Regions from separate parts of the Geobacillus lituanicus genome, predicted to be linked through region 1. Evidence: a T-box and tRNA genes for the amino acid it is inferred to sense, from the RefSeq annotation. Region 1 holds a T-box; the other holds one or more tRNA genes.

Region 1 (3,384 bases):
GGCGGGGCAAGTTCGGCGACATTCTCGTCCAAGGAGGAGAGATCCAATTTTTTGCCGCCGCCGAGGTGGCCGATTACATTCGCCTCCATGTCGGGACGATCGGCAAAGCGCCGGTTTCGCTTGAGCTGTTGCCGCTGTCAGCTGCCATGTCGCTTGCCGAAACGTGGGAGGAAGGAACGGTCACGGTGTCTTCTCTAAGGCTCGATGCGGTGCTTGCCCAGGCGTTCCGCCTCGCGCGCGAGAAAGCGAAGACGCTCATTGAAAGCGGGCTCGTCAAAGTGAACTGGAAGGTGGTGGACAAGCCCGATTTTGTATGCGGGCCGGGCGATGTCCTGTCGGCGCGCGGGTTTGGTCGCTGCAAGCTGTTTTCCGTCGAGGGGATGACGAAAAAAGAACGCTGGCGCATCCGGCTGGGCCGTCAAAAATAATCGAATCGCAGCAGGAAATGGGCTGATCGTGTCGAATGAAGGAAGAAAAGGAATGATGGAGACGGAGGTGGCCATTGTGCCGTTGACGCCATTGGATATTCACAATAAGGAATTCAGCCGCGGATTTCGCGGGTATGACGAAGATGAAGTGAATGAGTTTTTGGATCAAATTATTAAAGATTACGAAATGCTCATCCGTGAAAAAAAGCAGCTGGAAGAAAAAGTGGCCGAACTGACGGAAAAATTGAATTACTTTTCCAACATTGAAGAAACGTTAAATAAGTCGATTCTTGTGGCTCAGGAAGCAGCGGAAGAAGTGAAGCGCAACGCACAAAAAGAGGCGAAGCTGATCATTAAAGAAGCGGAGAAAAACGCGGAGCGCATCATCGGCGACGCGTTGGCCAAATCGCGGAAAATCGCGCTGGAAATCGAAGAACTCAAGCGGCAGTCGAAAGTGTTCCGCGCTCGCTTCCGCATGCTCGTTGAGGCGCAGCTCGATATGATCAACAGCCGTGACTGGGACGAGTTGATGGAATACGAGACGCCTGATCTCGAAGAAGAGGTGAAAGAGCCGTTGTCTCAGCCTTGACGAACCGAGGCCATGTCGGGTATAATCATTGGCAAAAATCACTGCACCAGCCGCCGTGGGAGGCGGTTGGCTTTTTTCCGGATGAATAGTGAAATAGTCATCGACGATGAAAGGGACAGTAGCTCTTGAACGGCCGGTCGCAGCGAGCCGGGGATGGTGGAAGCCTGGCATCGGCGCAAGAGTGAACATCACCCTGGAGTTCCATGCCGAACATCCAGTAGGCCATGGCGCGTCATTCCCGTTACGAATGAAAAGTGGGCTGTGCGTCGTTTGCATGGCCAAGAAGGGTGGTACCGCGAGACCGTTCTCGTCCCTTGCCGGGGGAGAACGGTTTTTTATTTGGAATCTAGCGTTCGAAGGAGGAGCGAAGATGGACTACAAAGAGACGCTGCTTATGCCGCAAACCGAGTTCCCGATGCGCGGCAACTTGCCGAAGCGGGAGCCGGAGATGCAAAAAAAATGGGAGGAAATGGACATTTACCGGAAAGTGCAGGAGCGGACGAAAGGGCGTCCGTTGTTCGTGCTGCATGACGGCCCGCCGTATGCCAACGGGGATATTCATATGGGCCATGCGCTGAACAAAATTTTAAAAGACATCATCGTCCGCTACAAATCGATGAGCGGCTATTGCGCGCCGTACGTGCCGGGCTGGGATACGCACGGCTTGCCGATCGAAACGGCGCTCGCGAAGCAAGGCGTCGACCGCAAATCGATGAGCGTCGCCGAGTTTCGCAAGTTGTGCGAGCAATACGCGTATGAACAAATCGACAACCAGCGCCGGCAGTTCAAGCGGCTCGGTGTGCGCGGCGACTGGGACAACCCGTACATTACGCTCAAACCGGAGTACGAAGCCCAGCAAATTAAAGTGTTCGGCGAAATGGCGAAAAAAGGGCTCATCTACAAAGGGTTGAAGCCGGTCTATTGGTCCCCGTCAAGCGAATCGGCGCTCGCCGAAGCGGAAATCGAATATAAAGACAAGCGTTCGCCGTCGATTTATGTCGCCTTCCCGGTGAAAGACGGCAAAGGCGTGCTTGAGGGCGATGAGCGAATCGTCATTTGGACGACGACGCCGTGGACGATTCCGGCGAACTTGGCGATCGCCGTCCATCCGGAGCTGGACTACCATGTCGTGGAAACAAACGGACAAAAATACGTGGTCGCTGCTGCCCTGGTCGAGTCGGTGGCGAACGAAGTCGGCTGGGACGCATGGTCGGTCGTCAAAACGGTCAAAGGAAACGAGCTTGAATACGTCGTGGCGAGACATCCGTTTTATGAGCGCGACTCGCTTGTCGTCTGCGGTGAACACGTCACGACCGACGCCGGCACGGGCTGCGTCCATACGGCGCCGGGCCACGGGGAAGACGACTTTCTCGTTGGGCAAAAATATGGGCTTCCGGTCCTTTGCCCGGTTGATGAGCGCGGCTACATGACCGAGGAAGCGCCGGGATTTACCGGGATGTTTTACGAAGACGCCAACAAGGCGATTACACAGAAGCTTGAGGAAGTCGGCGCTTTGTTGAAGCTTGGGTTTATCACCCACTCGTATCCGCACGACTGGCGGACAAAGCAGCCGACGATTTTCCGGGCGACAACGCAATGGTTTGCATCGATCGATAAAATCCGCAGCGAGCTGCTTCAAGCGATTAAGGAAACGAAATGGATTCCGGAGTGGGGGGAAATCCGCATCCACAACATGGTGCGCGACCGCGGCGACTGGTGCATTTCCCGCCAACGCGCCTGGGGGGTGCCGATTCCGGTCTTTTACGGCGAAAACGGTGAACCGATCATCACCGATGAGACGATTGAGCATGTGTCGAACTTGTTCCGCCAATACGGATCGAACGTCTGGTTTGAGCGCGAGGCGAAAGACTTGCTGCCGGAAGGATTCACTCATCCGTCGAGCCCGAACGGCATCTTTACGAAAGAAACGGACATTATGGATGTCTGGTTTGACTCCGGTTCGTCGCACCAAGCCGTGTTGGTCGAACGCGACGATCTCGTGCGTCCGGCTGATTTGTACTTGGAAGGCTCCGACCAATACCGCGGCTGGTTCAACTCATCGCTGTCCACCGCCGTTGCCGTCACCGGCAAAGCGCCGTATAAAGGCGTGTTGAGCCACGGCTTTGTCTTGGACGGCGAAGGGCGGAAAATGAGCAAGTCGCTCGGCAACGTCGTCGTGCCGGCGAAAGTGATGGAACAGTTTGGCGCCGACATTTTGCGCCTTTGGGTCGCTTCGGTTGACTACCAAGCGGACGTGCGCATCTCCGATCATATTTTAAAACAAGTGTCCGAAGTGTACCGGAAAATCCGCAACACATTCCGGTTTATGCTCGGCAACTTATTCGATTTCGATCCGAACGAAAACGC
Region 2 (3,384 bases), 520 kb from region 1:
TAGAGTGAAATGAAGCTTAGAGTGTTATCCTAACCATGAGCCATTAGCTCAGTAGGTAGAGCATTCTGACTTTTAATCAGAGGGTCGGAGGTTCGAGTCCTCCATGGCTCATCGTTTTGCGGAAGTAGTTCAGCGGTAGAACACCACCTTGCCAAGGTGGGGGTCGCGGGTTCGAACCCCGTCTTCCGCTCCACTCGCCCGCCGGGGTGGCGGAATTGGCAGACGCACAGGACTTAAAATCCTGGGGTAGGTAACTACCGTGCCGGTTCGAGTCCGGCCCTCGGCACGTGCGCTCGTAGCTCAATTGGATAGAGCATTCTGACTACGGATCAGAAGGTTAGGGGTTCGAATCCTCTCGAGCGCGTTCATCGGGAAGTAGCTCAGCTTGGTAGAGCACACGGTTCGGGTCCGTGAGGTCGCAGGTTCAAATCCTGTCTTCCCGATTTTCCATGGGGCCTTAGCTCAGCTGGGAGAGCGCCTGCTTTGCAAGCAGGAGGTCATCGGTTCGATCCCGATAGGCTCCACCACTAATATTTTGATTTGGCGGTGTAGCTCAGCTGGCTAGAGCGTACGGTTCATACCCGTGAGGTCGGGGGTTCGATCCCCTCCACCGCCACCATTATCGGACCTTTAGCTCAGCTGGTTAGAGCAGACGGCTCATAACCGTCCGGTCGTAGGTTCGAGTCCTACAAGGTCCACCATTGCTAAGTTTCTTTTTGGAGGAGTACCCAAGTGGTTGAAGGGGTCGGTCTTGAAAACCGAGAGGCGCCGCAAGGCGCGCGGGGGTTCGAATCCCTCCTCCTCCGCCATTTAACGGATTTCCGAAAGAAGTCTCCCACCTCAAGGAACGCGAAGGGTGTAACCCAGTGAGTGGGAGATGAATATCGGTTGGCGTTAGCCAACGAATAGGATAGAATATGGCTAGAACGGACACCTTCGGAACGAAGGGAAGCGTAAAGGGTTCTTGTGTGTGGCTTACCGTTCGGCGAACACGCACAAGTCGCTTGAAGCCTCCACCTCTAAGCGAAGCGTAGGTGGCGGGTAGTTCACATTCAAGTTCATGTTAAATGTGCCGGCTTAGCTCAATTGGTAGAGACGAGCGTCGGCATCATTGAATTGGCTTCGAGTTGCCTCGACGCACTCAGCTTCCTCGAATCAGCTTGCAGAGGAAGAGGCACAACCGAGAGCGGATCATATGAGCCAGTAACTCATGTTAAATGTGCCGGCTTAGCTCAATTGGTAGAGACGAGCGTCGGCATCATTGAATTGGCTTCGAGTTGCCTCGACGCACCTAGCTTCCTCGAATCAGCTTGTAGAGGAAGAGGCACAACCAAGCAGATCATATGAGCCAGTAACTCATGTTAAATGTGCCGGCTTAGCTCAATTGGTAGAGCAACTGACTTGTAATCAGTAGGTTGCGGGTTCAAGTCCTGCAGCCGGCACCAGAAATATGGCGGCTATGGCGAAGTGGTTAACGCACCAGATTGTGGCTCTGGCATGCGTGGGTTCGATTCCCACTAGTCGCCCTTTTTCTTCTTTAAAATTTTATATGCAGGTGTAGTTTAGTGGTAAAACCGCAGCCACGAGCATCTGCATCATCGAATTGGCTTCGAGTTGCCCCGACGCATCTGGCTTCTGTGAACCAGCTGGTAGAGGAAGGGGCATGGAAGCAGCGTGGCGGATGTTCAACTAAATGATATGCGGGTGTAGTTTAGTGGTAAAACCTCAGCCACGAGCATCTGCATCATCGAATCTGCTTCGAGTTGCCCCGACGCATCTGGCTTCTGTGAATCAGCTGGTAGAGGAAGGGGCATGGAAGCAGCGTGGCGGATGTTAAGCCAAATATTATGCGGGTGTAGTTTAGTGGTAAAACCTCAGCCTTCCAAGCTGATGTCGTGGGTTCGATTCCCATCACCCGCTTTTGAGGGGCCTATAGCTCAGCTGGTCAGAGCGCACGCCTGATAAGCGTGAGGTCGGTGGTTCAAGTCCACTTAGGCCCACCATTTTCCATTGCATATTGTCAGATGATTCGTTATAATACTTAATGAACGTTCTTGTGCGTGCATGGTTCCGCTTGCCTCGATGCATTTTGCTTCCTTGCATTCGCTAGTAGAGGAAGGGACAGGACAAGTATTGGGCTAGGTTTCTTACTCATCATTCCGCAATAGCTCAGCGACGAGCAGGTGCATCGTCGAATATGCTTCGAGTTGTCCCGACGCATCTAGCTTCCTTGAATTTGCTGGCAGAGGAAGGGACAGGGCAAGTATTGGGCTAGGTTTCTTACTCATCATTCCGCAATAGCTCAGCGACGAGCAGGTGCATCGTCGAATATGCTTCGAGTTGTCCCGACGCATCTAGCTTCCTTGAATTTGCTGGCAGAGGAAGGGACAGGGCAAGTATTGGGCTAGGTTTCTTGCTCATCATTCCGCAATAGCTCAGCGACGAGCAGGTGCATCGTCGAATATGCTTCGAGTTGTCCCGACGCATCTAGCTTCCTTGAATTTGCTGGCAGAGGAAGGGACAGGGCAAGTATTGGGCTAGGCTTCTTGCTCATCATTCCGCAATAGCTCAGCGACGAGCAGGTGCATCGTCGAATATGCTTCGAGTTGTCCCGACGCATTTGGCTTCCTTGAATTTGCTGGCAGAGGAAGGGACAGGATAAGTTTTGTGCTAGGCTTCTTGCTCATCATTCCGCAATAGCTCAGCGGTAGAGCAACCGGCTGTTAACCGGTAGGTCGTAGGTTCGAATCCTACTTGCGGAGCCATTTCTTTGGAGAAGTACCCAAGTGGCTGAAGGGGACGGTTTGCTAAACCGTTAGGTCGCAGTTTTGCGGCGCGCGGGTTCAAATCCCGCCTTCTCCGCCATAAGCGGCCCGTTGGTCAAGTGGTTAAGACACCGCCCTTTCACGGCGGTAACACGGGTTCGAATCCCGTACGGGTCACTGGTTAGTGGCACCAGACAACCTGGTGCCTTTTTCTGCAATCTTTTTTTGTCGATTTTTGCGTTTTTTTCTTGCTGTCTAGGCTCTTTTTTGTTATAATAGCCAATGTATATTAAGGGTTGGGGACAACGCAGTGTTTCGTTTCGTCAGCGAACGGGGCATTGCGTTTTTTGTTTTGTTTTTCAAGCTGCCAGCCATCGACCGCACCGCTTGGATAAAGGAAGCTTCCCGGCGGGAAGCTGATGGCAGACAGCATTTCCGTAGTTTATGACAGCAATTGCGCGTCGGCCTCGCCGCCATGAATTTGAACAAACATTGTTTGAATGGCTTGAAGTTGGTGGCGGGCGGCGTCTTCGCTCATCGACGGAAGGAAATAAACGATTTGCAGGGCGTTTTTTGTCTCTCTCGTTACCGCCGTGCGCTCAGAGTCGACGATCGGGCT

Evidence for each region. The T-box of region 1 lies ahead of ileS (isoleucine--tRNA ligase). A T-box ahead of a tRNA ligase gene usually reads a tRNA of that ligase, here a tRNA-Ile.
Region 2: it has a tRNA-Ile gene. The T-box ahead of ileS (isoleucine--tRNA ligase) is inferred to sense a tRNA for this amino acid. The anticodon was not compared.

Annotation. Positions count from the first base shown of each region.
Region 1 is NZ_CP194773.1:1,401,306-1,404,689, forward strand. Features, by position in the region: gene ACR1UW_RS07115 (YlmH family RNA-binding protein) at 1-428, shown strand, start outside; gene ACR1UW_RS07120 (DivIVA domain-containing protein) at 505-1,017, shown strand; T-box leader at 1,115-1,335, shown strand; gene ileS (isoleucine--tRNA ligase) at 1,388-3,384, shown strand, end outside.
Region 2 is NZ_CP194773.1:885,064-888,447, forward strand. Features, by position in the region: tRNA gene ACR1UW_RS04395 (tRNA-Lys) at 38-111, shown strand; tRNA gene ACR1UW_RS04400 (tRNA-Gly) at 119-193, shown strand; tRNA gene ACR1UW_RS04405 (tRNA-Leu) at 201-286, shown strand; tRNA gene ACR1UW_RS04410 (tRNA-Arg) at 290-364, shown strand; tRNA gene ACR1UW_RS04415 (tRNA-Pro) at 370-443, shown strand; tRNA gene ACR1UW_RS04420 (tRNA-Ala) at 452-527, shown strand; tRNA gene ACR1UW_RS04425 (tRNA-Met) at 543-619, shown strand; tRNA gene ACR1UW_RS04430 (tRNA-Ile) at 625-701, shown strand; tRNA gene ACR1UW_RS04435 (tRNA-Ser) at 719-809, shown strand; tRNA gene ACR1UW_RS04440 (tRNA-Thr) at 1,370-1,445, shown strand; tRNA gene ACR1UW_RS04445 (tRNA-His) at 1,454-1,526, shown strand; tRNA gene ACR1UW_RS04450 (tRNA-Gly) at 1,850-1,920, shown strand; tRNA gene ACR1UW_RS04455 (tRNA-Ile) at 1,927-2,003, shown strand; tRNA gene ACR1UW_RS04460 (tRNA-Asn) at 2,691-2,765, shown strand; tRNA gene ACR1UW_RS04465 (tRNA-Ser) at 2,773-2,865, shown strand; tRNA gene ACR1UW_RS04470 (tRNA-Glu) at 2,871-2,942, shown strand; gene ACR1UW_RS04475 (B3/B4 domain-containing protein) at 3,208-3,384, opposite strand, start outside.